4 regions of the Nocardioides sp. S5-5 genome follow, and region 4 is predicted to be linked to each of the others. Evidence: predicted binding sites of a transcription regulator. Region 4 holds the regulator's gene; each other region holds the start of a gene.
What was found. Region 4 encodes LexA, which represses DNA repair genes until DNA is damaged. Its sites were predicted from a motif close to TCGAACANNTGTTCGA; they were not measured.
Positions count from the first base shown of each region.

Region 1: the regulator LexA is predicted to act here: its motif matches at 2,140-2,155, upstream of ACUP6Y_RS06500 (HNH endonuclease signature motif containing protein).
Region 2: the regulator LexA is predicted to act here: its motif matches at 2,096-2,111, upstream of ACUP6Y_RS14925 (HNH endonuclease signature motif containing protein).
Region 3: the regulator LexA is predicted to act here: its motif matches at 5,895-5,910, upstream of ACUP6Y_RS19710 (alpha-ketoglutarate-dependent dioxygenase AlkB).

Region 1 is NZ_CP199913.1:1,363,457-1,370,516, reverse strand. It holds gene ACUP6Y_RS06510 (maleylpyruvate isomerase family mycothiol-dependent enzyme) at 1-252, shown strand, start outside; gene ACUP6Y_RS06505 (DUF885 domain-containing protein) at 271-1,941, shown strand; gene ACUP6Y_RS06500 (HNH endonuclease signature motif containing protein) at 2,287-3,612, shown strand; gene ACUP6Y_RS06495 (Maf family protein) at 3,826-4,425, shown strand; gene ACUP6Y_RS06490 (hypothetical protein) at 4,401-5,519, shown strand; gene ACUP6Y_RS06485 (acyl-CoA dehydrogenase family protein) at 5,485-6,684, opposite strand; gene ACUP6Y_RS06480 (GGDEF domain-containing protein) at 6,784-7,060, opposite strand, start outside.
Region 2 is NZ_CP199913.1:3,140,232-3,147,291, reverse strand. It holds gene ACUP6Y_RS14940 (alpha/beta fold hydrolase) at 1-346, shown strand, start outside; gene pcaC (4-carboxymuconolactone decarboxylase) at 343-720, shown strand; gene ACUP6Y_RS14930 (4-hydroxybenzoate 3-monooxygenase) at 717-1,892, shown strand; gene ACUP6Y_RS14925 (HNH endonuclease signature motif containing protein) at 2,394-3,350, shown strand; gene ACUP6Y_RS14920 (alpha/beta hydrolase) at 3,378-4,028, opposite strand; gene ACUP6Y_RS14915 (cryptochrome/photolyase family protein) at 4,025-5,335, opposite strand; gene ACUP6Y_RS14910 (homing endonuclease associated repeat-containing protein) at 5,566-5,964, shown strand; gene ACUP6Y_RS14905 (flavodoxin family protein) at 6,034-6,660, opposite strand; gene ACUP6Y_RS14900 (DUF1304 domain-containing protein) at 6,699-7,060, opposite strand, start outside.
Region 3 is NZ_CP199913.1:4,061,645-4,068,704, reverse strand. It holds gene ACUP6Y_RS19745 (ribose-phosphate diphosphokinase) at 1-91, shown strand, start outside; gene ACUP6Y_RS19740 (ATP-binding protein) at 225-1,391, opposite strand; gene ACUP6Y_RS19735 (50S ribosomal protein L25/general stress protein Ctc) at 1,724-2,344, shown strand; gene pth (aminoacyl-tRNA hydrolase) at 2,443-3,045, shown strand; gene ACUP6Y_RS19725 (3'(2'),5'-bisphosphate nucleotidase CysQ) at 3,177-3,968, shown strand; gene ACUP6Y_RS19720 (hypothetical protein) at 3,979-4,785, shown strand; gene ACUP6Y_RS19715 (VOC family protein) at 4,833-5,228, shown strand; gene ACUP6Y_RS19710 (alpha-ketoglutarate-dependent dioxygenase AlkB) at 5,256-5,873, opposite strand; gene ACUP6Y_RS19705 (GntR family transcriptional regulator) at 5,997-6,686, shown strand; gene ACUP6Y_RS19700 (hypothetical protein) at 6,704-7,060, opposite strand, start outside.
Region 4 is NZ_CP199913.1:3,851,979-3,859,038, reverse strand. It holds gene ACUP6Y_RS18595 (MXAN_6640 family putative metalloprotease) at 1-1,184, opposite strand, end outside; gene lexA (transcriptional repressor LexA) at 1,250-1,999, opposite strand; gene ACUP6Y_RS18585 (LysM peptidoglycan-binding domain-containing protein) at 2,266-2,652, shown strand; gene ACUP6Y_RS18580 (hypothetical protein) at 2,790-3,119, opposite strand; gene nrdR (transcriptional regulator NrdR) at 3,529-4,020, shown strand; gene ACUP6Y_RS18570 (vitamin B12-dependent ribonucleotide reductase) at 4,158-7,046, shown strand.

The DNA of each region.
Region 1 (7,060 bases), 2.5 Mb from region 4:
CTGGCCTCGAGCGTCCCCGACGGGGAGGTCGTCATCGACCTCGTCGGCCTCGGCGACGGCATCCGGCTGAGCGCCGAGGGCGGCGGCTGGCGCCGGAGCGAGCCGGACGGCCGGGCGGCCACGACGACGCTGACCGGCCGCCCGCACGACGTGGTGCTGTTCGCCTCGGGCAGGGTCGACGCGACCCGGCTCCAGGTCCGGGGCGAGGCCGAGCACGCCGAGCGGTTCAAGACGTACTTCCCCGGCCCCTGAGTGACGAGAATGGCTCCCATGACCCGACTCGTGGACACCCGCACCGACCAGTTCGTCGAGGACCTCGCCGCCCTCGACCCGTTGACGGCGACCTACGCCGGCATCGCCGGCCACGACGGCGAGCTGCCCGACCTGTCCCCCGACGGCTTCGCGGCGAGCGAGGAGCTGCACCGCCGCGCCCTCGCCGACGTCGCCGCGCTGGCGGCGGCCGACGAGCGCGAGGAGGTCGCCAAGGCGGCCTTCCTCGAGCGGGTCGGACTCGCCGTCGAGCGGGCCGACGCGGGCCTGGAGCGCAGTGAGTTCTCGGTGATCTCGAGCGGGATCCACGCGGTGCGCGAGGTGTTCGACCTGATGCCGACCGACACCGTCGAGCAGTGGGACGCGATCGGCTCGCGGCTCGCCGCGGTGCCGGCCGCGCTCGCGGGCTATCGCACCACCCTGCTCGAGGAGGCGGGCGCGGGCCGGGTCTCGGCCAGGCGGCAGTACGCCGAGGTGGCCGGCCAGGTGCGCGGCTGGACCGGGCAGGAGGGGGCCGCGGGCGACTACTTCGCCGGCGTCGTGGCCGCGGCACCGGCCGACCGGCGCGAGGCGCTCGCCGCGGCCGCGGCGAGCGCGTCGGCGGCGTACGCCGAGTTCGGGCGCTTCGTCGAGACCGACCTGCTCCCCCGCGGCCGCGACGTCGACGGGGTGGGACGGGAGCGCTACGCCCTGGAGTCGCGCGCCTTCCTCGGCGCGAGCGTCGACCTCGAGGAGGCCTACCGCTGGGGCTGGGAGGAGCTCAAGCGGATCGAGGACGACATGGCCGCCACCGCACTCCGGATCGTGCCGGGCGGCTCGGTCGCCGACGCCGTCGCCGCGCTCGACGCCGACCCGGCGCGCGACTGCGGCAGCCGCGAGGCGTTCCAGGCCTGGATGCAGGAGCGGTCCGACACGGTCCTGGCCGACTTCGACGGCGTCCACTTCGACATCGCCGAGCCGATCCGCACCCTGCAGTGCAAGGTGGCGCCGGTCAACGACGGCGGCGCCTGGTACACCCCGCCCACCGAGGACTTCTCCCGCCCCGGCACGATGTGGTTCTCGTTCACCGACGACAACGAGCGCTACTCCACCTGGCGCGAGACGACGACCGTCTTCCACGAGGGCGTCCCCGGCCATCACCTGCAGGTCGCGCAGGCCGTCCACCGCGCCGACCTGCTCAACCGCTGGCAGCGGCTGCTGTGCTGGGTCAGCGGCCACGGCGAGGGCTGGGCGCTGTACGCCGAGCGGCTGATGGACGAGCTCGGCTACTTCGCCGACCCCGGCGAGCGGCTCGGGTTCCTCGACATGCAGGGCTTCCGCGCCGCCCGCGTGGTCGTCGACATCGGCGTCCACCTCGGGCTCACCGTGCCCGCCGACAACCCCTTCGGCTGGCGGCCCGGCGAGACCTGGGACGCCGACTTGGCCTACGAGTTCATGCGCGCGCACTCGCGGATGGACGACGGCTCGCTGCGCTTCGAGGTCAACCGCTACCTCGGCTGGCCGGGTCAGGCGCCGTCGTACAAGGTCGGCGAGCGGATCTGGCTCGAGTCGCGCGCGGCGGCACAGGCCCGGCACGGCGCGGCGTTCGACCTCAAGGCCTTCCACACCGCGGCGCTCGACCTCGGCAGCCTCGGCCTCGACCCGCTGCAGGCCGCGCTGGCCCGGCTCTGAGGGCCGATGTCGGGCTCCTGCTCGCCGTCGCACCCCACGACCTGCACCCCACGATCCACGACTGGCTCGCGGCCAACCAGAGCTTCCGGGCCGACGTCCTCGCCCTGCTCCGCACCGAGGGACCGCATACCGCCGCGGAGATCCCCGACACCTGCGAGGTGCCGTGGGCGTCGAGCGGCTGGAACAACGACAAGAACGTCAACCGCCTGCTCGAGGTCCTCACCTTGACCGGCGACGTCGCGATTCGTGATGTCCGTTCTCCACATCCGGCTGATGGGGTTTTCCCTGTCCACAGGCGGGTTCTCGACGTTCGATTCTGTCGGGGGTGGGTGGGAGAGTTCAGTCATGGATCTCGGAACCCGGCCCCGCTCGACAGCAGCTCTGCTGTCCGGGCTACGTGCCGAGGTCGAGGGCCGAGAGGCATCGATCGTCCGTGAGTGGGCGACCATCGCCGAGTGGGCCGGCGACCACATCGTCACCGGCCCCGAAGGCGCAGCGACCATCACCGAGGACTATCTCGACACGGGTGTCCCGATCGCCGGGCCCGGTGCGCCGTTGGTCAGCGAGTTCGCACTCATGGAGCTCGTCGCGGTCCTCGGCCGCGCGCCCGATGGTGGGAAGGCGTATGTCGGGCGGGTCATCGAGTGCGCCTGGCGGCTCCCGAACGTCTACGACGCCGTCGTGGCCGGCCGGTTGGCGCCGTGGCGGGCCGAGCGGATCGCCGACCTCACCCACGCCCTGTCCGCCGAGGCGGCGGGGTTCGTGGACCGGCAACTCTTCGACGCCTCCGGCGTCGGCTGGGCCCAGCTCGAACGCCTCGTGGTCGAGGCAGTGCTGCGGCACGACCCCGAGCGTGCTGAGGCCGAACGACAGAAAGCCGCCGACCGGCGTCGTTTCGACCTCGGCGAGGTCGACGAGCACGGCCTGGTCCACCTCGACGCACTCATGGACGCCGCTGACGGACGGGACCTCGACCAGGCCGTCGCCCGACGCGCTGACGTGCTCGGCCGGTTGGGTGACGACTCGTCGCTCGACGTGCGCCGCTCGAAGGCCGCGGCCGAGCTCGCCCGCCACGACCTCGCGTTGGACCTGCTGATCCCCGACCCCGACACCGGTGAGGTCGTCACGACCGTCCCGGGCCGCAAGGTCGTCCTCAACGTCCACATCACCGACACCAGCCTCCTCGGGGACAACCCGTTCGTGAGCCCCTCCACCAACCCGGTCGGCCGGTGGGAGGAGGGCCGCTGCCCCATCACCACCACGCAGATCCGCGAATGGCTCCGCGCCCGCGACACCACCATCGTCGTGCGGCCGGTGATCGACCTGGCCGACCACGTGCCCGTGACGGCGTACGAGATCCCCGAGCGTCATCGGACACGTGTGATCCTGCGGGACCACACCTGCCGGTTCCCCCACTGCGCTCGTCCCGCACAGCGTTGCGACCTCGACCACCACCGCCCGTTCGACCAGGGTGGCCCGACGTGTCCCTGCAACGAAGTGCCGTTGTGTCGACGCCATCACAGGGCCAAGACCCACTCACGATGGCGCTACGACATCGTGACGCCGGGCTCGTACGTGTGGACCAGCCCGAACGGGTTCCGGTTCCGTGTCGACCACCGCGGCACCCACCCGATCCACGGCACCAGCGATCCCAGCCCACCCGACGAGTAGCGACCCCGCCCACACCCCGCGAGTCACCGAGATCGCGGGGGCATCGGCATGCCCGCGTCAGTGGCCGCTGGCGTACTGATCGGCGGTGTAGGTGATGGTGCTGCCGGTGCTTGGGTCGGTGACCAGGATCCGGTCAGCTGCCGCCGACGGGGTGACGACCTGCGGCGACAGGTCCCGAAAGGTTTCGTCGCCGGACCTCGTTAGGGTGACGGCGTGCCGACCTTCGTCCTCGCCTCCGCCTCCCCCGCGCGCCTGGCGACCCTGCGCAACGCCGGTCTCGACCCGCGGGTGATCGTGTCGGGGGTCGACGAGTCGCAGGTCAGCGACGTGCCGCCGGCCGAGCTGGCGCTGCGGCTGGCCGAGCTCAAGTGCGGCGCGGTGGCCGGTCGCGACGACGTCCCGGCCGACGGCCTGGTGCTCGGCTGCGACTCGGTGCTCGAGCTCGACGGGGTCGCGCTCGGCAAGCCCGACGACGCCGACGACGCGGTACGCCGCTGGCAGGCGATGCGCGGCCGGTCCGGGGTCCTGCACACCGGCCACTGCCTGCACGACCGCGCGAGCAGCCACCAGGTCGCCGCGACCGCCTCCACCACGGTCCACTTCGCCGACGTCACCGACGACGAGATCGCGGCGTACGTCGCGACCGGCGAACCGCTCCACGTCGCCGGCGCGTTCACCGTCGACGGGCTCGGCGGCGGGTTCGTCGCCAGCATCGAGGGCGACCACCACAATGTCGTTGGGGTCAGCCTGCCGCTGCTGCGCGGCATGGTCCAGGAGCTCGGGCACTCGTGGACCGACCTCTGGTCACGCTGACCCGGCTGCTCGCCGTCCTGCTGGCGCTGCCCGTCTTGCTGCCCGCGGCGGCACACGCGGACGTTCCCACCCTCACCCCCGGCAGCCACCCGATCACGCTGCCCACCGACGCACCGACGACCTTCCGGCTGCAGCGGACCGCGCCGGGCAGCACCCTGCACGTCGCGCTCTGGTACGTCGGCGCCGGCGACTCGGTCGGCGAGGGGGTCCGACTGACCATCGGCACGACGCCCGACGGCACCGGCTGCGGCAGCGGCGCCGTGTTCCGGCCGACCCTCGGCGAGCCGGCTCCGCTGCTCACCACGACGGCGTCGACGTGGACCGACGAGCCCGACCACGCCTGCGGCACGGCGGCTGAGCTGTTCGTGACCGTCGCCCCGCCCAGCGACCCGGCCGACCGGGGGCGCGCTGCCACGGTGGTCGTGGCGGAGGAGCCGCCGCTGTCGGCGTACGCGTTCGACCTGCTGCGTGAGCCGGCCGTCCCCGCCTGGCAGCCGTTGGAGCCCGAGCCGTCACCGCGGCCGGTCGCCGCGGGCACGACCCCGGCCGACGCCGCCGCCGTCGGCACGGGCAGCCACGAGCTCCGGCTCGAGCCGGGGCGACAGGCGGTGGTGACGATCCCGCTCGACTGGGACCAGTCCCTGCGCGCCCAGGTCGACGGCGGCCCGGACACCACGGTGACCGTCCTCGGGCCGCTGCTCGGCGAGGACGTCGCCTCGAGCGGGCCCGGGCGGGCGCAGAGCTACGTGACGTCGTACCTGCACCGGGACTCGTTCGACCCGACCCGCGCCGGAGCCTGCCTCGCGGGGACGCGCTACGTGCTGGTCGGCCTGCCGCCCGGGGCCGCGCCGGCGACGGTCACGCTGAGCCTCGCGATCGACGGCGTCCCGGCCGACGGCGTGCCCGACTACACCCGACCGGCCGGCGCCGACGCACCGCCGCCGGACCGGGTCCTCGAGGAGCCCACCGACGACAGTGCGCCGACCCTGATCTGGATCGGAGTCGGCGCACTGGCACTGCTGGTCGCGGTGGCGCTCGGCGTACGCCGCCGCGGGCGTCCTACTCGACGGGGAGCCCGAGCCCGCGGGCGATGAGCATCCGCTGCACCTCGGAGGTGCCCTCGCCGATCTCGAGGATCTTGGCGTCGCGGTAGAACCGCGCGACCGGGTACTCCTCCATGAAGCCGTAGCCGCCGAAGACCTGGGTGGCGATCCGGGTCGCCGTGACGGCCGACTCGCTGGCGTACAGCTTGGCCACCGACGCCGCCTGCTTGAACTCCTTCATCGACGGGCCGTGTCCGCCCTCCATCGCATCCCTCATCGCGGCGGCGCGGTAGGTCAGCATCCGCGAGGCGTGCAGCATGACCTCGAGGTCGGCGATCTGGAAGGCGACGCCCTGCTTGCGGCCGATCGGGCCGCCCATGGTCTGCCGGTCGAGGGAGTACTCCACGCACAGGTCGACGCAGGCCTGGATCAGGCCGACGGCGAGCGCGGCGATGGCGACCCGGCCGTCGTCGAGGATGGCGAGGAACTGGGCGTAGCCGCGGCCCCGCTCGCCGACCAGGTTCTGCTCGGGCACCCGGCAGTCGGTGAAGGAGAGCGGGTGGGTGTCGGAGATGTGCCAGCCGAGCTTGTCGTAGCCCGGCTCGGCGAGGAAGCCCGGCGTACCGGACGGCACGATGATCGCGGAGATCTCCGGCCTGCCCGACTCCGAGACGCCGGTACGCGCGGTCACGGTCACCAGGCTGGTGATCTCGGAGCCGGAGTTGGTGATGAACTGCTTGCCACCGTTGATCACCCACTCGCCGGCGTCGAGCTCGGCGCGGGTCTTGGTGGCGCCCGCGTCCGAGCCGGCCCCCGGCTCGGTGAGGCCGAAGCCGGCGAGCCGCTGGCCGGACACCAGGTCGGGCAGCCAGGTCTTCTTCTGCTCGTCGGTGCCGTAGGTGAGGATCGGGTTGATGCCGAGGCCCACCCCCGCCTCGAGGGTGATGCCGATCGACTGGTCGACCCGGCCGAGCTCCTCGATCGCCAGGCACAGCGAGGTGAACGGGCCGTCGGCCGCGTCGAGCCCGGCGCCGCCGTACTCCTCCGGGGCGGTGAGGCCGAACAGCCCCAGCTCCCCCATCTTGTGGACGACGTCGGTCGGGAAGTGGTGCGCCTTGTCCCACTCCGCGACGTGCGGGCGGATGGCGGCCTCGGCGAAGTCCCGGACGGTACGACGGAACTCCTCGTGCTCGCGCGACAGCTCGAACTGGGTCATGGTCCCATCGTAGGCCACGAGGTTAACGTTTGTTAACCAGTGGACCGGGTCATTTTCCGCCCCGGGCAACGGGTCGCCCGGGGCTGAGCCCCAGGCTGGTCAGGCGGAGCGACGACGATCCACCAGCGACGGTGGGCGGTCGTCGTGCCGCACGGCTCGCACAGCTCGGGCCCGGCCGGCGGCCTTCGCCTCGTAGAGCGCCTCGTCGGCGTACGCCAGGGCGAGCGCGATGTCGTCGCCCGCGACGACGGGAGCGATGCCGAAGCTGACCGTCGGCATCGGGCCGGTCTCGTCGTCGCCGCGATAGCTGCGGGCGATCGCGTCGACCACCGCCTCGGCCGGGGCGCCGCGGACCAGCAGCACGAACTCGTCGCCG
Region 2 (7,060 bases), 710 kb from region 4:
CCGCAAGGCCGGGACCGCTGCCATGGTGGAGGGCTCGGCGGCCCGTTGGTTCGCGCCCGGCTTCCTCGATCGCGACCCGGCGACGGGCAGCGGCCTGCTGCTCGCCCTGCAGTCCGTCGACGACGAGTCCTACGCGCTGGCCTGCGAGGCGCTCGCGGCCCATGACATCCGGGACCGGGTCGCGTTCGCGCCGGTGCCGCTGCTGAGAGCCGGTGGAGAGCACGACGTCGTCGTGACCCCCGACCAGGTCGAGGTCGCGCTCGCGGGCGTCGCCCACCTGCCGCCCGCCGAGGACCCCGCCGCCACCGCAGACCTGATCACCACCTTCCTGGAGGCCGACCGATGACCTATGACGACCCCTTCGACGCCGGGATGAGCGTCCGCCGGGAGGTGCTCGGCGACGCGCACGTCGACCGGGCCGAGGCCGCGAAGACCGCGTTCACGCACGACTTCCAGGAGCTGATCACCCGCTATGCGTGGGGCAGCGTCTGGACCCGGCCGGGCCTGGACCGCCGCAGCCGCTCGGTCGCCGTACTGACCGCGATGATCGCGCTCGGGCACTGGGAGGAGTTCGCGATGCACGTGCGCGCGGCCCGCACCAACGGGCTCAGTGACGACGAGATCGCCGAGGTGATCTTGCAGGCCGCGATCTACTGCGGCGTCCCGGCCGCGAACCACGCCTTCGCCGTCGCCAAGGGCGTGCTGGAGGAGGAACGATGAACCGCATCACCACCGACGTCGCGATCGTCGGCGCCGGGCCCGCGGGCCTGATGCTGGCGCACCTGCTGCAGCGCGCCGGGATCGGCTCGGTCGCGATCGACATCCGCGGCCGTGAGGAGATCGAGAACACCCACCGGGCCGGGATCCTGGAGCAGGACAGCGTGCGCCTGCTGACCGAGAGCGGCGTGTCCGACCGGGTGCTGCGCGACGGCTACCGGCATGCCGGGATCGACCTCGCCTTCGGCGGCGGCGGGCACCGGATCGACTTCGAGGAGCTGGTCGGCGCCTCGGTCCAGCTCTACCCGCAGACCGACGTGTTCATCGACCTCGCCGATGCCCGTGCGCGCGACGGCGGGGACGTGCGGTTCGGCGTGAGCGAGGTGTCGGTCGCCGACATCACGGGGGACCGGCCGCTGATGAGGTTCACCGACGCGGACGGCGTACCCCACGAGGTCGCGGCACGAGTCCTGGTCGGGGCCGACGGCTCGCGCAGCATCTGCCGCCACGAGTTCCCCGAGGTGCTGCGCCGCCAGTTCTTCCGCGAGTACCCTTTCGCCTGGTTCGGCATCCTCTGCGAGGCGCCGCCCAGCAGCGAGGAGCTGATCTACAGCCACTCCGAGCGCGGCTTCGCGCTGATCAGCCAGCGCACGGAGACCCTGCAGAGGATGTACTTCCAGTGCGACCCGGCCGAGGACGTCGCCGCCTGGTCCGACGACCGGATCTGGGCGGAGCTGCAGGCCCGGGTCGGCGCCAACGGCTACGCGCTCGAGGAGGGGCCGATCACCTCCAAGGTGGTGCTGCCGTTCCGCAGCTTCGTGCAGGAGCCGATGCGGCACGGCAACCTGGTGCTCGCCGGCGACGCCGCCCACACCGTCCCGCCGACCGGCGCCAAGGGCCTCAACCTGGCGCTGGCCGACGTCCGGGTGCTCGCCGAGGAGCTCGAGCTCCACCTCCGAGGGGACGAGGTCGCACTCGACCGCTATGCCGAGCGCGCGCTGCAGCGGGTCTGGAAGGCCCAGCACTTCTCGTACTGGATGACCACGATGCTGCACCGCCTGCCCGAGGCGAGCGACTTCGACGTACGCCGGCAGGTCGGTGAGCTGACCTCGCTGGTCACCTCGACCGCCGGGTCGACCTACCTGGCGGAGGGCTACACGGGCTGGCCCTCCTGAGCCCTCAGCGTCAGTCGGGTTCTCCCTGTCCACAAGCGGGTCTCCGACGCCTTGAAGTGTCGGGGCCGGATGGGAGGATCCGGTCATGGATCTCGCCACCGCGCCTCGCTCGACAGCCCCGCCGCTGTCGCGGCTGAGCGCTGGGGTCCGGGCTCGCGAGGAGTCCCTGGTCGAGGAATGGACCACGATCGTGGAATGGGCCGTCGACCACGTCGTCGCCGGCGCTGAAGGGGCCGCGACGATCACTGCGGGCTACCTCGACACGGTGGTCCCGATCGCTGGGGACGGCACTCCGCTGGTCAGTGAGTTCGCGGTCATGGAGCTGGTCGCGGTGCTCGGCAGGTCTCCCGATGGCGGCAAGGCCTATGTCGGACGGATCCTGGAGTGTGCCTGGCGCCTGCCGAACGTGTACGCCGCCGTGGTGGCGGGACGGTTGGCGCCCTGGCGGCCGAACGGATCGCCGACCTCACCCGCCCCCTGTGCGCGGATGCTGCGGGGTTCGTGGACCGGCAGCTCTGGAACGCCTCCGGTGTCGGGTGGGCCCAGTTGGAGCGACTCGTGGCCGAGGCGGTGCTCCGGTTCGACCCCGAACACGCCGAGGCCGACCGCCGGCGTGCTACCGACCGGCGGCGTTTCGACATCGGTGCGGTCGATGAGCACGGTCTGGTCCACCTCGACGGAGTCATGGACGCCGCCGACGGACACGACCTGGACCTCGCCATCTCCCGGCGGGCCAAGACCCTCGGACGGCTCGGTGACGACTCGACGCTCGACGTGCGCCGCTCCAAGGCCGCCGCCGAACTGGCCCGCGCCGACCTCGCGTTGGACCTGTCGATCCCCGACCCGGTCACCCCGGAGGTCGCGGAGGTCGCGGAGGTCGCGGAGGCCGTGGAGCGACCGTCACGAGAGCCCGGCCGCACGGTGATCCTCAACATCCACATCACCGACACCACCCTCACCGACACCACCCTCACCGACACCACTGCTACCGGGGACAATCCGTTCGCCAGCCCGTTCGTGAATCCGGTGGGGCGCTGGGAGGGGGGCCGCTGCCCGATCTCCTCGACCCAGATCCGTGCATGGCTCCGAGCCAAGAACACGATGGTGATCGTGCGCCCGGTGATCGACCTGGCCGAGCATCACCCTGTCGGGTCCTACGAGATCCCCGACCGGCACCGCGCCCGCGTCGCGTTGCGGGATCACACGTGTCGGTTCCCGCACTGCACCCGTCCGGCCCGGCGTTGCGACCTCGACCACGCGACCCCCTTTGGGGAGGGCGGGCAGACGTGTCCGTGCAACCTCGTCCCGCTCTGTCGACGCCACCACCGCGCCAAGACTCACTCCGCCTGGCGTTACGTGACGCCGGCTCCGGCGACCTATGTGTGGACCAGCCCGGCCGGGTACCGGTTCCGCGTCGACCACCGCGGCACCCATCCCCTCCACCCACCCGACGAGTAGCCACCCCGCCCCACACCCTGCGAGTCCTCACGATCGCGGGGGCTCAGGCACGCAGGATGCGTTCAGCACCTCACGGACGCTCGCGGCGACGTACGCGTCCCACAGCGGCATCCGGCGCAGCAGGTAGTGCCCGACCGCGCCCATGTCGGTGAACTCGGCGTCGGCGACCTCGGCGGCCCGGGCGACGAAGGCCCGGGTGGCGCGGGGTGAGGTGATCCGGTCGAGGCGGCCGTGGGCGGCGCGGAGCAGCTTGCCGGTCAGCGGCGCGACCGGGTCGTCGGGCGGGAGCCAGGGGGCCAGGGCGACCACGCCACGGACGGAGGAGTGGCCGGCGACGGCGACGCCGGTGCGGGCGCCCATCGAGTGGCCGAGGACGGCGACCGGGAGGTCGTGGGTGTGGGCGATCTCGTCGAGCGCCCAGCGGGCGTCGGCGACCGGTGCGGGGGTCGCGGAGGCAGCGGCGTTCCAGCCCTTCATCCGATAGCGCAGCAGCAGCACGCCGACGTCGTCGCGGGCCACGGCGGCGGCGAGATGCCGGGCCAGGGTGCGGCCACGGCGCCAGGCCAGGCTGCGGCGGTCGAGCGGGTCGGTGCCGTGCTCGGCGCCGCCGTGCAGCACCAGCGCGATCGCCCGGGGCCGCGCGGGGAGCCAGCTGTCGGTGAACGACGGGGTGGTCATCGCCCGTGCCTCCTGAGCAGCTGGTAGGCCTCGAGGGTCGCCGCGCGCTGCTCCGCGTGGTCGACGATCGGCCCCGGGTAGTCGCCGGCGGGGTCGCTCAGCTCGGGCACCCAGCGCCGCACGTACCCGCCGTCCGGGTCGAACTTCCTGCCCTGCGTGGTCGGGTTGAAGACCCGGAAGTACGGCGCCGCGTCGGTCCCGCAGCCCGCCACCCACTGCCAGTTGTGCTGGTTGCTCGCGAGGTCGCCGTCGACCAGGTGGCGCATGAAGTGCCGGGCGCCGTGCTGCCACTCGACGTGCAGGTCCTTGACCAGGAAGGACGCGACGATCATCCGCACCCGGTTGTGCATCCAGCCCTCGGCGAGCAGCTGCCGCATCCCGGCGTCGACGATCGGGTAGCCGGTGCGTCCCGCGGCCCAGGCGTCCAGCCGGCGGCGCAGCTCGGCGCCGGTGACATAGGGCAGATCGCGCAGCTCGGGCCGGAAGTAGTCGCGCGCGGACGCCGGCCAGTGGTGCAGCACGTGCGCGTAGAACTCCCGCCAGGCCAGCTCCTTGCGGAAGGTGGCGGCGTGCGGCTCGCGCGCGTCGAGGTCTGCCAGCACCGTGCGCGGGTGGAGCGTGCCCCAGCGCAGGTCGGGGGAGAGCCGCGAGGTGGCGTCGAGGTCGGGGCGGTCGCGCACGTCGTCGTACGGCGTCCCGCGCCAGGCATCCCAGCGTGCGCGTGCCGCCGCCTCGCCCGCGTCCGGGAGGTCGACGCCGGACACGTCCGGCTCGTCGGGCAGGTCGTCGCCGGACGCGGTGACCCAGTCCGTGGCGGCCGGATCGGACTCGGCCGGCGCGCGCCAGCCGTGGGCGACCCACGCCCTGTGGAAGGGCGTGAACACCCGGTAGGGACCGCCGCCCTTGGTCAGCAGGCGGCCCGGTGCGACGGCGTACGGCGACCCGGTGCGCACCAGGGGGACCGCGCCGAGGGCCCTCTCGACGCGGGCGTCCCGGGCGGCGCCGTACGGAGCGAAGTCGGCGCTGACGTGGACCGCCTGCGCACCGACCTCCTCGACCACCGCGGGCACGACCTGCTCCGGTCGGCCGGAGCGGACCACGAGGCCCGGTCCGTGCCGGCGCAGGTCGGCGTCGAGGGCGCGCAGGGTGCGCAGCAGGTAGCCGCGGCGGACGTCGCCCGAAGGCCCCCACAGCGCGGGATCGAGCACGAACAGCGGTAGCACCGGACCGTCCGCCGCCGCGGCCAGCAGGGCCGGGTGGTCACCGAGGCGCAGGTCCCGACGGAACCACAGGATGCTCGGACTCACCCGGCCATGCTGGCAGACGGACCCTCAGGCTCCGCAGGCCGTTGGGCCCGCTGCCGACCACGAGGGCGTCCGTCATGGCTCGACCGTACGACGGCCGCGGGCTCGGGCCCCACGTCCCGAGAGGCCGGACCTCGCGGGCCGGCTTTGGTCCCGGCGCACAAGCACCACGGCGATCAGCCCGCCTCGACCAGCACCGCGCGACCCAGCCAGGGGTGGCTACCGTGGGGTCCATGCGGGTTCCCGAGTTCTCCGACGAGCAGATCGCGGCCGACCTCGCCGCCGCGGCCGCCGAGCTCGGCGAGCCGTTGACGGCGGCGGCGTACGACGGCTGGCAGCGGCAGCGAGACGCGGCCTCGCCCGCGTTGCTGATCCGCCGGTTCGGGTCGTGGAACGCCGCCTGCGCGCGCGCCCGGGTCGCCACCAACAAGACCCGCTCGACGAGCCGGAGGTGGAGCGACGACGATGTCGTGGCGATCGTCGCGCGCTATCTCGCCGAGCCCGGAAGCACCGGCTCGTTCGCCGACTATGCGTCCTGGGCCAAGGCCCAGGACGGGGTGCCGAGCGGCGCGACGCTGCGCCAGCGGTTCCCGTGGGCCGAGGTCAAGAAGCGGGCATCGGGAGGCAGATGAGCCCGGCGTGGCGCGGCGCTGCCCGCGCTGCGGACGCCCTACCTCTTCGTGCTGGTGCGCGACTGACGCTCACGCCGCGGAGTACGGGCTGGTCCGCAGCAGCGTGGCCAGGTGCGCCGCGTTGGCGGCGAGCGTCTTCGTCGTGGCGGCGGTCTTCTCGGGCTCGGGGTCGAGGTCGCGGTAGTCGGTCGACTGCATCGCCTCGCCGACCCAGTAGGTGACGCCGTTGGGCGGGATCGTGAACCCGACGTCGCTGAGCGCCTGGTAGACCTCGGCCGAGACGTGGTGCGCGCCGTCCTCGTTGCCGACGACGGCGACGCCCGCGACCTTGCCGGAGGTGAGCATCCGGCCCTCGTCATCGGTCTCGCCGAGCTCGGCGTCGAGCCGTTCGAGCACGACCTTGCACACCGAGGCCGGCTGCCCCATCCAGATCGGGGTGGCCAGCACCAGGATGTCGGCGTCCAGCACCTGCTGCCGGATCGTCGGCCACGCGTCCCCGTCGCCCTCGTCGGTGCTCACGCCGAAGGCGACGTGGTGGTCGACGATGCGCACCACGGTGCCCTGGACGTCGTACTCGGCCAGCGCCGCCAGCACTCGGCGGCCGAGCAGCTCGGAGCTGGAGGGCGCCGGGGTCGGCTTGAGCGTGCAGCACAGCACGAGGGCGCGCAGCGGTCGGTTGTTGGTGGAGTCGTCCATGCGCCGGGAGGTACCCGGGCGCCGGCCCGCCACCCGGGTCAGCTCACGGCGATCGCCAGGAGGACCACGGCGACGGCCGGGAGCGCGAGCTGGGTGATCGCGGCGCGCGCCTTGTCGGGCGACGACAGCAGCAGGACCAGGCCCGCGGCCACCATCGAGCCGGCGCCGCAGAAGACCAGGGTGGCGCCGACCGTGTCGTCGTCGGCGCCGAACGCGACGATCCCGCCGGCGGTGATGAGGGCGAGGAAGAGGGTGTAGAACCCCTGGTTGAAGGCCAGCTCCTTGGTGGCCTCAGCCTCGGCCGGGCTGGTGCCGAAGGTCGCCCGGGTGCGCGCACTGGTCCAGGTCAGCGACTCCATCACCCAGATGTATCCGTGGAGCAGGGCGGCGAGCCCGGCGA
Region 3 (7,060 bases), 210 kb from region 4:
CACGCTCTCGATCGCCCCGCTCGTCGCCCGGGCGATCCGTGAGGTGTTCGAGGACGGGTCGGTCACCAGCATGTTCGACGGGCATGCTTGACGGTGGTGGGGCAGGGCCGGTGCCGGTTTCTCAAGGGATGCAGGCAAATCGACGCATCCCAGTTCAAATAGGAGCAGGGGAGTGCAGGGATGGCTGCATCCCTTGAGAAACCTTGCACCAGCGACGGCCGGGCTCAGGCGTCGTCCAGTCCGCGCACGAACGCGCCGAAGCCGGGCAGCGTGAACCGCACCAGACCGTGACCGACCGGCTCGATCACGCCCTTCTCGATCAGCCGCTCGCGCGGGTCGCTGATGGCCCGGCTGTCGCGGCCCATGCCGGCCGCGATCTCGGCTCGGGTGACGTTGCCGTCGCCGGCCGCGGCCATCGCCACCAGGAACGCCTGCTCGGTCGGCGTGGCCGCACCCCACCGGGCGCGATGCATGCCGGTCAGCTGGGTGCGCGCGTGCGGCAGGCCCCGGCGTACGTCATCGGGCGTCAGCGCCGCGCCGCGAGCGGGTGCGGCGGCGTCCCAGGTGGTGTTGCCGAGCAGCTGGAGCAGGTACGGGTGGCCGTGTGCCTCGTCGGTCACCAGGCTCAGCGCCTCCTCGTTCCAGGAGACGTCCTCGGCCTCGGCGGTGCGGATCAGGGCGGCCCGCGCGTCGACGGCGGCGAGCACGTCGAGCGGCACGAACGCGCTGCGCTCCCCGAAGGTCGCCGCCCGGGTGATCGCCTCCGGGGTGACCGGCAGCCCGGCGGTGACGATGCTCAGCGGCACCGCGCCGGCGGCGCCGTCGAGGTTCTGCCAGGCGTTGAGGAGCACGGCGAGCTCCGTGGAGCCGGCGGCGTGCAGCTCGTCGAGGAACACCACCAGCCCGGCCCCGCCGTGGGTGCGCACCAACGTCGCCGCCTCGCGCAGCAGCTCCTCGAGGGCGAGGATCGGCGCCGTCACCGCCGCTGCCTCCCGCCGGCCGAGGGCGGCCTGGACCTTCGCGCCGGGTACGCCGAGCTCGATGGTCAGCCCGTCGAGCCGGGTCGTCCGGCCGGGACCGCCGAGGGCGTCGTGGCGCGCGAGGGCGCCCCGCACCCGCTGGGCCAGCTCGGGCAGGAGCAGCTGGTCGCGCGCGCAGGCGACCCACACCGACACGAAGCCGAGGGTGAGGGCCTCGGCCTCCGCGGCGCGCAGCAGCGAGGTCTTGCCCAGCCCGCGCGGTGCGTGGAAGACGAGCAGCGGGCCGGCCAGCTCGCCGTACGTCGCCACCCGGCCGAGCCGGTCCTGGATCCGTCGGCGCTCGGCGGTCCGCCCGGCGAGGAAGCGCGGGGACTGGCCGGGCGTGAAGGGGTTGCTCGGTGCTGTGCTCATGAGAGTCGATACCTTCCGATACTTTCTCGAAGTATAGATAGGTATCGGCCGAGGCGAGCCCTCGCGCCGCGATGGCGGCGCTGAAGGACGCGCCGTCGGACCTGCGCGAGATCACCGATCCCCTACCGGTGACGATTTCGCCCAGCCCGGCCCGCGCGGGTAGCCTTCTGCGGTTGCCTCGGCGAGGGAGCACCCGCTTCTGTGACTCCGTGATCGACTGGGCCGGTCTGTCTTCATGACGCCGCGCGCCCTGCCGGTCACCGGGTGAGGGAAGCGCGGCGTTCCTCGTCTCCGAGCAGCCGCCACCACCACGCGACGATCAGGAGATCCCCATGAGCACCGAGAAGATCCAGGCCGAGGTCCGCACCGAGTTCGGCAAGGGCGCCGCCCGCCGCATCCGCCGCGACAACAAGATCCCCGCCGTCGTCTACGGCCACGGCAACGAGCCGGTCCACCTGACCCTCCCGGGCCACGACACGATGATGGCCATCAAGCACGGTGGCGCCAACGCCGTCCTCGAGCTCGAGTTCGAGGGCCAGTCGCAGCTCGCGCTCACCAAGCAGGTCCAGGTCGACCCGGTCCGCCGCGTCCTCGAGCACGTCGACTTCGTCGCCGTCGTCCGCGGCGAGAAGGTCACCGTCGACGTACCGGTCCACGTCGTCGGCGACGCCGTCAGCGGCACCCTGGTCGTCACCGAGAACACCACGCTCCAGGTCGAGGCCGAGGCCACCCACATCCCCGAGCAGTTCGAGGTCAGCATCGAGGGCGCCGAGGCCGGCACCCAGATCCTCGCGAGCCAGGTCGAGCTGCCGGCCGGCACCACCCTGCTCACCGACGCCGACACCCTGGTCGTCAACGTCACCGAGCAGGCCGCCGAGGAGCCCGCTGCCGCGGAGGCCGGCGAGTCCGCCGAGGAGTCCGCCGAGGCTGCTGAGGCCGGCGACAGCGAGTGATCGCCGGCCGGCTCAGGTGGTTCCTGGGCCGACTGATCTCCCCGGCGCGGACGCCCGCGCCGGGGAGTCCCGCCGCACCTGACGCCGAGGAGAGCCCCGTGAGCGACGCGACCAGTGCCGACGTCTGGCTCGTGGTCGGCCTCGGCAACCCCGGCCCGTCGTACGCCGGGCACCGGCACAACATCGGCTATCTCGTCGTCGACGAGCTGGCCCGCCGGATGGGCAGCGGCTTCCGCGCCCACAAGTCCGGCCGCGCCGACGTGGTCGAGGGCCGTCTCGGCGCCCCGGGGGTGCCCGGCCCGCGGGTGGTGCTGGCCAAGTCCCGCTCGTACATGAACGAGTCGGGCGGCCCGGTCAAGGCGCTCGCGATCTTCTACAAGGTCCCCGCCGATCGGGTGATCGCGATCCACGACGAGCTCGACATCGACTTCGGCACGCTGCGCATCAAGAAGGGCGGCGGCGACAACGGTCACAACGGCCTCAAGTCCATGCGCTCCTCCCTCGGCACCGGCGACTTCTACCGGGTCAGGGCCGGCATCGGCCGCCCCCCGGGTCGCCAGGACGTCGCCGACTTCGTGCTGTCCAACTACGGCACCACCGAGCGCAAGGAGATCCCCTTCCAGGTGGACTCCGCCGCCGACGCCGTCGAGTCGCTCGTCGCCGAGGGCCTCGAGAAGACCCAGTCCCGTTTCAACCGCTGACCCGCCCCGTCCTCCGGTCGACGTGCCCCGGCCGTCGGTCGAGTCGCCCCTCCTTGCCGCAGCTCGGCGGGAGATGGAGGAAGGTCAACGGGAGTTCGGGGCGAGTCAACGGGGCTCGGTAGGGTGACCGCGTGACCTTCGAGCCCGGTACCCCCGCACCCGAGGTCGTCGCCGACGACCACCTCCTCGCCGCCTGGCTGGCCGAGGAGGCCGGCCGCCGCCTGCTGGAGGTGCGCGCCGAGGGACTGGTGGGCAAGGAGCTCAAGGACGCCGGCGATCAGGCGGCGCACGTGCTGCTGATGGAGCTGCTGGCGACCTACCGCCCCGACGACGCGGTGCTCTCCGAGGAGGCGCTGGAGAGCGCGGCCGACAAGGACGCCCGGCTCACCGCCGCCAAGGTCTGGATCGTCGACCCGCTCGACGGCACCCGCGAGTTCTCCGAGCCGCCGCGCGACGACTGGGCCGTCCACGTCGCGCTGTGGCAGGACGGCGAGCTGGTCGCGGGCGCGGTCGCGCAGCCCGTGCTGGGCGAGACCTTCAACACCGGTACGCCGCCCGTCGTACCGGCCCGCACCTCCCAGCGGCCCCGGATCGCGGTCTCCCGCACCCGCCCGCCGGCCTTCGTCGAGGCGCTCGCGAAGGAGCTCGACGCCGAGCTGGTCCCGATGGGCTCGGCCGGCGTGAAGATGATGTCGGTCGTGCGCGACGTCGCCGATGCCTACGTCCACGCGGGCGGTCAGTACGAATGGGACTCCGCCGCGCCGGTCGCCGTCGCGCGCGCCGCGGGCCTGTTCACCTCGCGCGTCGACGGCAGCGATCTGGTCTACAACCAGGCCGACGTCTACCTGCCTGACGTGATCGTGTGTCGCCCCGAGCTCTCCGAGCAGATCCTCGCCTTCGTCAAGGCGCACGGCACCGACTGAGCGGTCGAGCATGGCTGAGGCAGATCCCGAGGAGCGCAAGGCGCGGATCGATTGGCCCGCGACCGCGGCCGGTGCGGGCGCGGCGGTCACGGTCGCGGTGCTGCTCTCCACGCTCGGCGCCGCCGGCACGCTGATCGGCGCCGCGCTCGGCAGCGTCATCGCGACGGTCAGCTCGGCCCTCTACAAGCAGGGCATCGAGTCCAGCCGGCGCCGGATGGCCGAGGTCCAGGCAGCGGCGATGCAGCGGGTCAACCTCGCCGAGCAGAACGTACGACGCGCCGCCCGCCGCTCCGACCCGGTGGCGGCCGAGCGCGAGCTCGACCGCGCCCACCACCACCTCGAGGCCGCCGAGGACGAGGAGGAAGAGGGGGAGGTCGAGCCGACGCCCCGTCGCTGGTCCACCCTGCCCTGGAAGCGGATCGCCGTGCTCGCCGCCGGGACCTTCCTCCTCGCGCTCGTGGTGATCAGCGCGATCGAGCTGATCGCCGGCAGGAGCGTCTCGACGATCACCGGCGGCACCGACGGCAAGGACCGGACCTCGATCGGCGGCGTCTTCGGCGACGGCGGGGGCACGGGCAAGAAGCAGCAGGAGCTCCCGGCCGAGGAGACCCCGACACCGACCCCGACCCCGACGGACGCCGACACCGCGACCGGCGTCCCCACCGGGCCCACGACCTCGACGACGCCCATCCCGACTCCGACGCCGACCGAGACGGCCACGGTGACCGAGACGGCCACCCCGACCTCGACCCCGACGCCGTCCGCGCCGTCCACGCCGCCGGCGACGTCCACGCCGCCGGCGACGTCCACGCCCTGACCCGAAACCGGTTGCCCGGGCGCCGGGGGCCGGGCGAGGGTGGGGGCGTGACCTCCTTCATCTCGCACACCACCGTCGACTGCGCCCACGCCTTCGAGCTCTCCGAGTGGTGGAAGCCGGTCCTCGGCTACACCGACCTGCCCGGCAACCCCAACGAGCCGGGACACGAGGAGTGCATGATCATCGACCCCGACAGCGGCCACCAGGTGCTGTTCATCGAGGTCCCCGACCGCAAGAGCGGCAAGAACCGGGTCCACTTCGACCTGCGCCCGCGTGCCGGCAGCCGCGACGAGGAGGTCGACCGGCTGCTGCGGTACGGCGCGGTCCAGGTCGCCGACCACCGCGGCGTCCACGGCCCCGGCAGCGGCTGGGTGGTGCTCGCCGATCCGGAGGGCAACGAGTTCTGCATCCTGCGTTCGCTGGCGGAGCTGGAGCGCTCCTAGCTTCGCTAGCCTCGCGAGATCCCGAGGCTAGAACACGTTGAGTGGCCGGAACTGCACCGAGATCCGCGGTCCGGCCGACGACACCTTGGGTACGGCGTGCTCCCAGGTCCGCTGGCACGAGCCGCCCATCACGACCAGGTCGCCGTGCCCCATCTCGACGGCGAACGCCTCGTCGCGTCGCTCGGGATCGCGCGGACGCAGGTGCAGCCGGCGCGGGTCGCCGACCGACACGATCGCGACCATGGTGTCGTCGGTGGAGCCGCGCCCGATCGTGTCGCCGTGCCAGGCCACGCTGTCGCGGCCGTCGCGGTAGTAGCAGCAGCCGGCGGTGCGGAACGGCTCGCCGAGCTCGGCGGCGTACCGCTGGGTCAGCCGCTCGCGCGCGTCGCTCAACGCGGGGTGGGGCAGCACGTCGCCGATCATGTAGGTGAACACGAGGCGGGGTACGTCGACCACTCGGTCGTACATCGCGCGCCGCTCCGCCCGCCACGGCACCTCGCGGACCAGGGTCGCGAAGACGTCGTCGGCCTCGGTCAGCCAGTCGCGCGCGACGTCGACCCAGGCGCCGGCACTGAGCACCCGGCGCTCGGTGGCGACCTCGCTCGCCGCGGCGTCGAAGAGGCTGGTCTGGAAGTCGACCGTCATGGCATCGAGGATACCCCCTGATCGAACAGGTGTTCGGACGTGTGCTCGACGAAGTTTCGCGGTTCGCCGGACGGCACGACGCCCGCTTGCCTACTCTCGGCCCCGCAGACCACAGGGGGGTCGATGAGCCGCTCTCTCAAGCACGTGACGATCCGCGAGTACGTCCGCGCCCTGGTCGCCGGCAGCGCGCCCGGCACCGCCGCGCCGTCCGAGCGGGATCTCGTGGACCGCTTCGGCGTCGCCCGGATGACCGTGCGCCAGGCGCTCGACGCGCTGGTCGGCGAGGGCGTGCTGGAGCGGGTGCCCGGACGGGGGACGTTCGTCGCGGCGCCCCGTCGTGTCGCGACCGGCGTGGTCGGCTTCAGCGAGGAGATGGCCCGCCGCGGCATGGTCGCCGAGGCCCACACCCTCGTCGCCGAGCGGATCCCGGCCGCCGACCGGCTCGCGGTCGCGCTGCAGGTCGCGCCCGGCGTACCGGTGGTGCGCTGGCGGCGGCTGCGGATGGCCGACGGCCGCGCGGTCTGCCTGTCCGAGACCTATCTCGTCGAGACGCGGGTGCCGGGACTGCTCGAGGCGCTCCCCGACAGCCTGTACGACGACCTCGGCGCCCGCGGCCTGCGCCCGACCTGGTCGGAGGACGTGCTGGCCGCCTGCGCGGCGGGCGCGGACGAGGCCGCGCTGCTCGAGGCGCCGCCCGGTGCCCCTGTGCTCCGGCACGACCGTCGCGCGTGGGAGGGGGAGGTCGTGGTCGAGGTGTCGCGCACGCTCTACCGCGGCGATCACCACGCCGTCAGCCTGCTGCTCCGCGGTTGACCGCGGCTCATCTGGGCTCAGGGCTCGAGCCCGCCCAGCGGCGCCACCGCCACCCCGGACTCCTCGCATACCCAGGTCGGGTCCGGGCCGCCGAGGTCGGGCTCGATGTGCAGCGCGTGGACCGGGCCGTCGCACTGCGTACAACGCGGCCACAGGCCCTCATGGGCCTGCCGACCGAATCGGTCGGCCAGGCCGTCCTGCACGTCCTGGGCGACCAGGCCGGCGATGAACGGCGCACCCTCGGGCCATTGCCCGAGCCACCAGCGGCGCTCGGCGCAGGCGTCCTCGAGCAGGGTCACGGAGTCCGGCGTACCGAGAGCACGGGCCTGCAGGTCGGCCAGCACCTGCGCTCGGGCCTGGAAGATCACGCTGTC
Region 4 (7,060 bases):
TGCGCCGGTCGGCGATTGGCCGCGGTGAACCACCCGAACTGGGTGCGCAGGTCGGTGCCGCGGGCCGCGAGCGCGGCGTTGATCGCCTGCCGCGCGGTGGCCGGGCCGGCCGCCAGGTCCCAGATGTCGCGCACGATGACCGGCATGCCGCCGGCTGCGGCGGGGAAGCGCTCGCTGAGGTACTTGAAGAAGATCCACGCGCCGTACGGCGCCAGGCCCTGGCGGTGGTCCATCGGCTGCGCCGGCTGACCGAGCGGACCGCCCTTGAGGTACTGGCGGTTGTCGTTGACGTCGTCGTAGATCTCGTCCTCGGCCCAGGTGGCGGTCGCCTCGAGCAGCCAGCCCTCCTCGAGCACGTCGTAGGCGAACTGCACCGCGTGGAAGTACTCGTGGGCGGCCGTCACCTGCAGGTTGCCCAGCGGACCCGGGACCGGGCCGAACTCGGCGTAGTTGTTGTCGAGCACGCAGTACGCCGCCGCGCCGGTGTGGGCCGAGACCCGGCTGTCGGTGGTGCAGTAGCCGTACAGGCCGCGGGCGCCGAGGTCGGCGAGGTAGACGTCGAAGATGCCGTCGCCGTCGTTGAGGGGGGTGCGGTAGCCCGCGTCGATGTAGCGCTGGCGGACGTGGGTCATGACGCCGAGCACGTCGTTGGCCCATGCCAGCGAGGCGGCGTCAGCGGTGGTGGCGACCCGGTGGACGCAGATGGCGGAGTTGCACGCCGCCGATGCCTCGCTCGTCGTGTAGCAGGGCAGCCCGGACCCCGGCTTGCACTCGATGCCGTCCGACGGGTAGCCCGGGGGCGGGCGGTGGCCGGCGCCGGGACGCGCGAGCAGCCGGGCGGCGTCGTCCTGCAGGCTCGTCGGCAGGTCGTCGCGGGTGATCGCGAGGTCGCGCAGCGCCATCGTGAGATCGGCGCCCGCGTCCGGCGTGCCGGTCGGCGCCGTCTCCACGATGTCCTGCACGGTCGCGAGCGCCTGCTCGGCCGTCTCCTGGGCGACGGTGTCGTCGATGTCGACCGCGACGTCGGCGCCTGCCGGGTCGACCGGGTCGACCGGGGCGGCCGGATCGGTGCCGTCGGCCCGCGCGGGGGGGCCGACGAGGGACACCGTCATCAGGACGGCGACCAGTGCGCTGAGGAACGGAAGGGGCAGCCCGAGGAAGGGGAAGTGGCTGCGACGAGGCATCAGGACCGGCCTAAGGTAGGGCGACAGGACGGTCCGACCCTATGTCACCGGCCCGGCACAGGGCGTCACACCCGCCGCAGCACCGCCGTCACCTTGCCGAGGATGGTGGCGTTGGTGCCGTCGATCGGTTCGAACGCGGGGTTGTGGGGGAGCAGCCAGATCTGGCCGCCCTTGCGCTGGAGGGTCTTGACCGTCGCCTCGCCGTCGATCATCGCGGCGACGATCTCGCCGTTCTCGGCGGTGGGCTGCTGCCGGATCACGACGTAGTCGCCGTCGCAGATCGCGGCCTCGATCATCGACTCGCCGCTGACCTCGAGCAGGAACAGCTGGCCGTCGCCGACGAGCTGGCGTGGCAGCGGGAAGATGTCCTCGACGCGCTCCTCGGCGAGGATCGGCCCACCGGCCGCGATCCGGCCGACGACCGGGACGTTGGCCGGCACCGGGGCGGCGTCGCCGATCCCGGTCTCGTCGTACGTCGTCTCCTCGGCCGTCCCCATCGCGCGGCGGGCCGCCATCACCTCGGGCAGGAACACCTCGAGCGCGCGAGGCCGGTTGGGGTCGCGCTTGAGGAAGCCCTTCTCCTCGAGGGTGCGCAGCTGGTGGGCGACGCTGGAGGTGCTGGTGAGGCCGACCGCCTGGCCGATCTCGCGCATGCTCGGCGGGTAGCCCCGCTTCTCGATGCTGTCTTTGATGTGGGCCAGAACCCGCTGCTGGCGCGGGGTCAGCCCGGTCGCGTCGGCAGGGCCGTCGGGCAGCTCGGTGACGCTGCTCGCCTGCCCGCCGCCCTTGCGCTCAGTGCCCTTGCGCTCAGCCATGGATCGCCCTCCAGATCGGGTCGGGGTGTGCGGCCCGGATCGACCGGGCCCGTGTGACGACGCTAACCGAACCCGCCCGCTGGTTCAAACATCTGTTCGAACCGCGTGTCGCGACACGCCGGTCGAACGAACTTTCGAACAGGTGCTGGAAATCTTCGAACACCTGATCTAGTCTCGTACACATGTTCGATCGAACGCCTGATCGAACACCTTCCGTCGGACCCCCTGGATACAACAGGACCCGTCCACTTCCCCCGGAGGTCATCATGAGCACCATCACCGTCGCACCCCGCGTCACTCAGGCCCGCCGTACGACGCCCGCCGCTCGCCCTGCTGCGCGGCCCGCCGCGCGTGGCCGAGTCCGGCTGACCCGGCGTGGCCGCGCGGTCGTCTTCCTGCTGGCCCTCGCGGTCGTCACCCTCGCGGCGGTCTGGCTGGCCGCGGGCTCGGCGGCGACCCGCGTCGGCGGTGGCGCGCCGGCGGTCGAGCTGGTGACCGTGGCCCCCGGCGACACGCTGTGGGACATCGCCAGCGACGCCGCGGCGACCTCGGGCGACGACGTGCGCGACATGATGCAGACGATCCAGCAGCTCAACACCCTCGACGGCAGCCTCGTCTACGTCGGCCAGGAGTTGCGCGTCCCCACGCGCTGAGCCGATCGGGCGGCTGCGCGGCCCGACCATGACTTCTCCACTGCCTCGACCCCAGTGGAGATTGGGGAAGACGGGGGGCGGGATCCGACCGAACCGGATCCCGCCCTTCGCGCGTCTTCGGAGGAGGCGGGTGGTGCTCAGCGCGCCGCGCGCTTGCCGCCCTTGGGGGTGCCCGGGTCCCGCTTGGGGCGGGGCTCGTGATGGTGCGACATGCCGAGCGCGCGGGACAGGCGGATGGCCAGCATGAAGGTGAGGAAGAGGCAGAGCATCGCGCCCAGCGAGGCGACCGTCATGAGCACCCAGGCGCTGGTCTTGCCGTCGTGGCGCCCGGTTGCGCCGAAGTCGATGGCGGCGACGACGAGGTATCCCCAGGCCACGATCGAGGCGGTCGCGCCCGCGGCGATGAGCAGCAGGGCGGGGCGGAATGTCGCCTTCGCCCGATCGCCAGCCCGCTTGCCACCCGTCACGGCGGTCATTGTTGCCGATGGGTGGATGGAATGCTCGGCCAACCCGCCCGCGGGGCTTCTCGGGTCCGCGCCGGGGCCGGCTCGCCTGGTGGGGGTCGGGGTGCTCGAGCGGCTGCGAAACGCCGGTCGGAGCACTGCCTTCCGAGCGCCTTTGGGCGGGGTGACCTGCGCAAACGCGGACGGGACCGGGCGGGCGCCGAACTCGTGTCGACCCGCGCTTGCATCGCTGGTGGCCGAGGCGTACGGTTACCACTACATCTAGTAGTTACAACGGTGTAGTTCTCCACATCTAGTCCACAGAACGACCCCTCGTCACCCACAGGACCAGAGCGGAAACACACAGAAAGCTCCCACTTCTCCACAGGGTGGGGCTTGTCCACAGCTCGTATCCTCGGGAAGGAGGGGACCCATGCACTGTCCGTACTGCAAGCACCACGACACCAAGGTCCTCGACTCCCGCGTCTCCGACGACGGCTGCTCGATCCGGCGCCGCCGGGTATGCCAGTCGCCGAGCTGTGAGAAGCGGTTCACGACCGTCGAGGCCATGCAGCTGACCGTGCTCAAGCGCTCCGGTGCGACCGAGCCGTTCACTCGCGTGAAGGCCGTCGCCGGCGTCCGCAAGGCCTGCAAGGGTCGCCCGGTGGACGAGGACGACCTGGCCCGGCTGGGCCAGGAGGTCGAGGACCAGCTGCGGCTGGCCGGCAGCCCCGAGATCGCCGCCCACGAGGTGGGCCTGGCGATCCTCTCGCCGCTGCGTCGTCTCGACGAGGTCGCCTATCTCCGCTTCGCCTCCGTCTACCGCGGCTTCGACTCGGCCGCCGACTTCGAGAACGAGATCTCCCTGATGCGGGCCGAGCGCCAGCTGCAGTCCGAGGGAGCCCAGCCCGCCGCGACGGGCTGACCACGAACGCCCGGCAGGTAGTGGGGAAGCTGCCTGCCGGGCCACCATCTTCCCCGTTTCGAGCAGGAGCCCTCGCCGTTCCTGCCGCACCGCCGACGCCACCGCCGAACACGCCGACACAGGAGACCAGGAGAGCCATGACCGAGACGGCCCGCAGCCAGACGCCCAGCGAGACGGCCAGCTACCCGGAGAACGGGCTGAAGATCCAGCGGGTCTTCAGCACCGAGGGTGTGCATCCGTACGATGAGATCACCTGGGAGCGGCGCGACGTCGTCCAGACCAACTGGAGGACCGGCGAGACCGTCTTCGAGCAGCTCGGGGTCGAGTTCCCCGACTTCTGGTCGCTCAACGCCTCCACGATCGTCACCACCAAGTACTTCCGCGGCGCGGTCGGCACGCCCGAGCGGGAGCGTGGCCTCAAGCAGCTCATCGACCGAGTCGTGTCGACCTACGTCAAGGCGGGGCGGGAGCACGGCTACTTCGCGAGTGCGGCGGACGCGGAGGTCTTCGAGCACGAGCTGACCTGGCTGCTGGCCCACCAGTACTTCTCCTTCAACTCCCCGGTCTGGTTCAACGTCGGCACGACCGCTCCGCAGCAGGTCTCGGCGTGCTTCATCCTCTCGGTCGACGACTCGATGGACTCGATCCTCAACTGGTACAAGGAGGAGGGCTTCATCTTCAAGGGCGGCTCCGGTGCCGGCCTGAACCTCTCCCGGATCCGCTCCTCCAAGGAGCTCCTCAGCAGCGGCGGCACTGCCTCGGGCCCGGTCTCCTTCATGCGCGGCGCCGACGCCTCGGCCGGCACCATCAAGTCCGGCGGCGCCACGCGTCGCGCGGCCAAGATGGTCGTCCTCGACGTCGACCACCCCGACATCGAGGAGTTCGTCGAGACCAAGTGGCGCGAGGAGGACAAGATCCGCGCCCTGCGCGACGCCGGCTACGACATGGACCTCGGCGGCAAGGACATCACCTCGGTCCAGTATCAGAACGCCAACAACTCGGTGCGTGTCAACGACGAGTTCATGCGCGCCGTCGAGAACGGCACCGAGTTCGGCCTGCGGGCCCGGATGACCGGCGAGGTCATCGAGACCGTCGATGCCCGCAGCCTGTTCCGCAAGATCAGCGAGGCCGCGTGGGCCTGCGCCGACCCGGGCCTGCAGTACGACGACACGATCAACGACTGGCACACCAACCCCGAGACCGGCCGGATCACCGCGTCCAACCCGTGCTCGGAGTACATGTCGCTCGACAACTCCTCGTGCAACCTGGCCTCGCTCAACCTGCTCAAGTTCCTGCGCGAGGACGACACCTTCGACGCCGGTCTGTTCGCCCAGGCCGTCGAGCTGATCATCACCGCGATGGACATCTCGATCTGCTTCGCCGACTTCCCGACCGAGCCGATCGGCGAGACCACCCGCGACTACCGCCAGCTCGGCATCGGCTACGCCAACCTCGGCGCCCTGCTGATGGCGATGGGCCTCGGCTACGACTCCGAGGGCGGTCGCGCGATGGCGGCGACCGTGACCTCGCTGATGACCGGCACGTCGTACCGCCGCTCGGCCGAGCTCGCCGCGATCGTGGGCCCCTACAACGGCTACGCGCGCAATGCCGAGGCGCACCAGCGCGTCATGCGCAAGCACCAGGCCGCCAACGACGACGTGCGGACCCTGCACATCGCCGATGCGGAGGTCCACAAGCTGGCCACCGAGGAGTGGGCGAAGGTCGTCGACCTCGGCAAGGCCAACGGCTTCCGCAACGCGCAGGCCTCGGTCCTCGCGCCCACCGGCACCATCGGCTTCATGATGGACTGCGACACCACCGGCATCGAGCCCGACTTCTCGCTGGTGAAGTTCAAGAAGCTGGTCGGCGGCGGCTCGCTTCAGATCGTCAACCAGACCATTCCGCGGGCGCTGAAGAAGCTCGGCTATGACGAGGAGAAGATCGAGGCGATCGTCGCCTACATCGGCGAGCACGGCCACGTCGTCGACGCCCCCGGCCTCAAGCCCGAGCACTACGAGATCTTCGACACCGCCATGGGCGAGCGCTCGCTCAAGCCGATGGGCCACGTGTTGATGATGGCGGCCTGCCAGCCGTTCCTCTCCGGCGCCATCTCCAAGACGGTCAACCTGCCCGAGTCGGCGTCCGTCGAGGACATCGAGCAGATCTACCTCGAGTCGTGGAAGCTCGGCCTCAAGGCCACCGCGATCTACCGCGACAACTGCAAGGTCGGCCAGCCGCTGGCCGACGGTGGCGGCAAGGCCAAGAAGGACGCCGCCGAGGCGGCCGACGCGGGCGCCAAGGTCGTCGAGAAGGTCGTCGAGAAGGTCGTCTACGCACCGACCCGCAAGCGCCTCCCGAAGTCCCGCCAGGCCCGCACCACCTCTTTCACGGTGGCCGGCGCCGAGGGCTACATGACCTCGGGTGCCCACGACGACAACACTCTCGGTGAGATCTTCCTCAAGCTCGGCAAGCAGGGCTCGACCCTGGCCGGCGTGATGGACGCCTTCTCGATCGCGGTCTCCATCGGCCTGCAGTACGGCGTCCCGCTCGAGACCTACGTCTCGAAGTTCACCAACCTGCGCTTCGAGCCTGCCGGCCTCACCGACGACCCCGACGTCCGGATGGCCCAGTCGATCATGGACTACGTCTTCCGCCGCCTGGCGCTGGACTACCTGTCCTTCGACGAGCGCTCCGCCCTCGGTATCTACTCCGCCGACGAGCGCCAGCGTCACCTCGAGACCGGCTCCTACGAGCCCGTCGAGGAGACCGGCAACGCCTCCGAGCTCGTCGAGACCACCCACGCCAAGGCCGCCCCGGTCGAGGCCGAGGTCGTCGAGGTCGCCGACGAGGACCTCCTCGCCGGGGTCCCCGAGGTCAAGGTCGCCAAGACCACCGCCGAGCTCCTCGAGCAGATCACCGGCCACGCCGTCGACTCGCCGCTGTGCCTGACCTGCGGCACGAAGATGCGCCCCGCCGGCTCCTGCTACGTGTGTGAGGGCTGCGGCAGCACCTCCGGCTGCAGCTGATTCTGAGCGACATA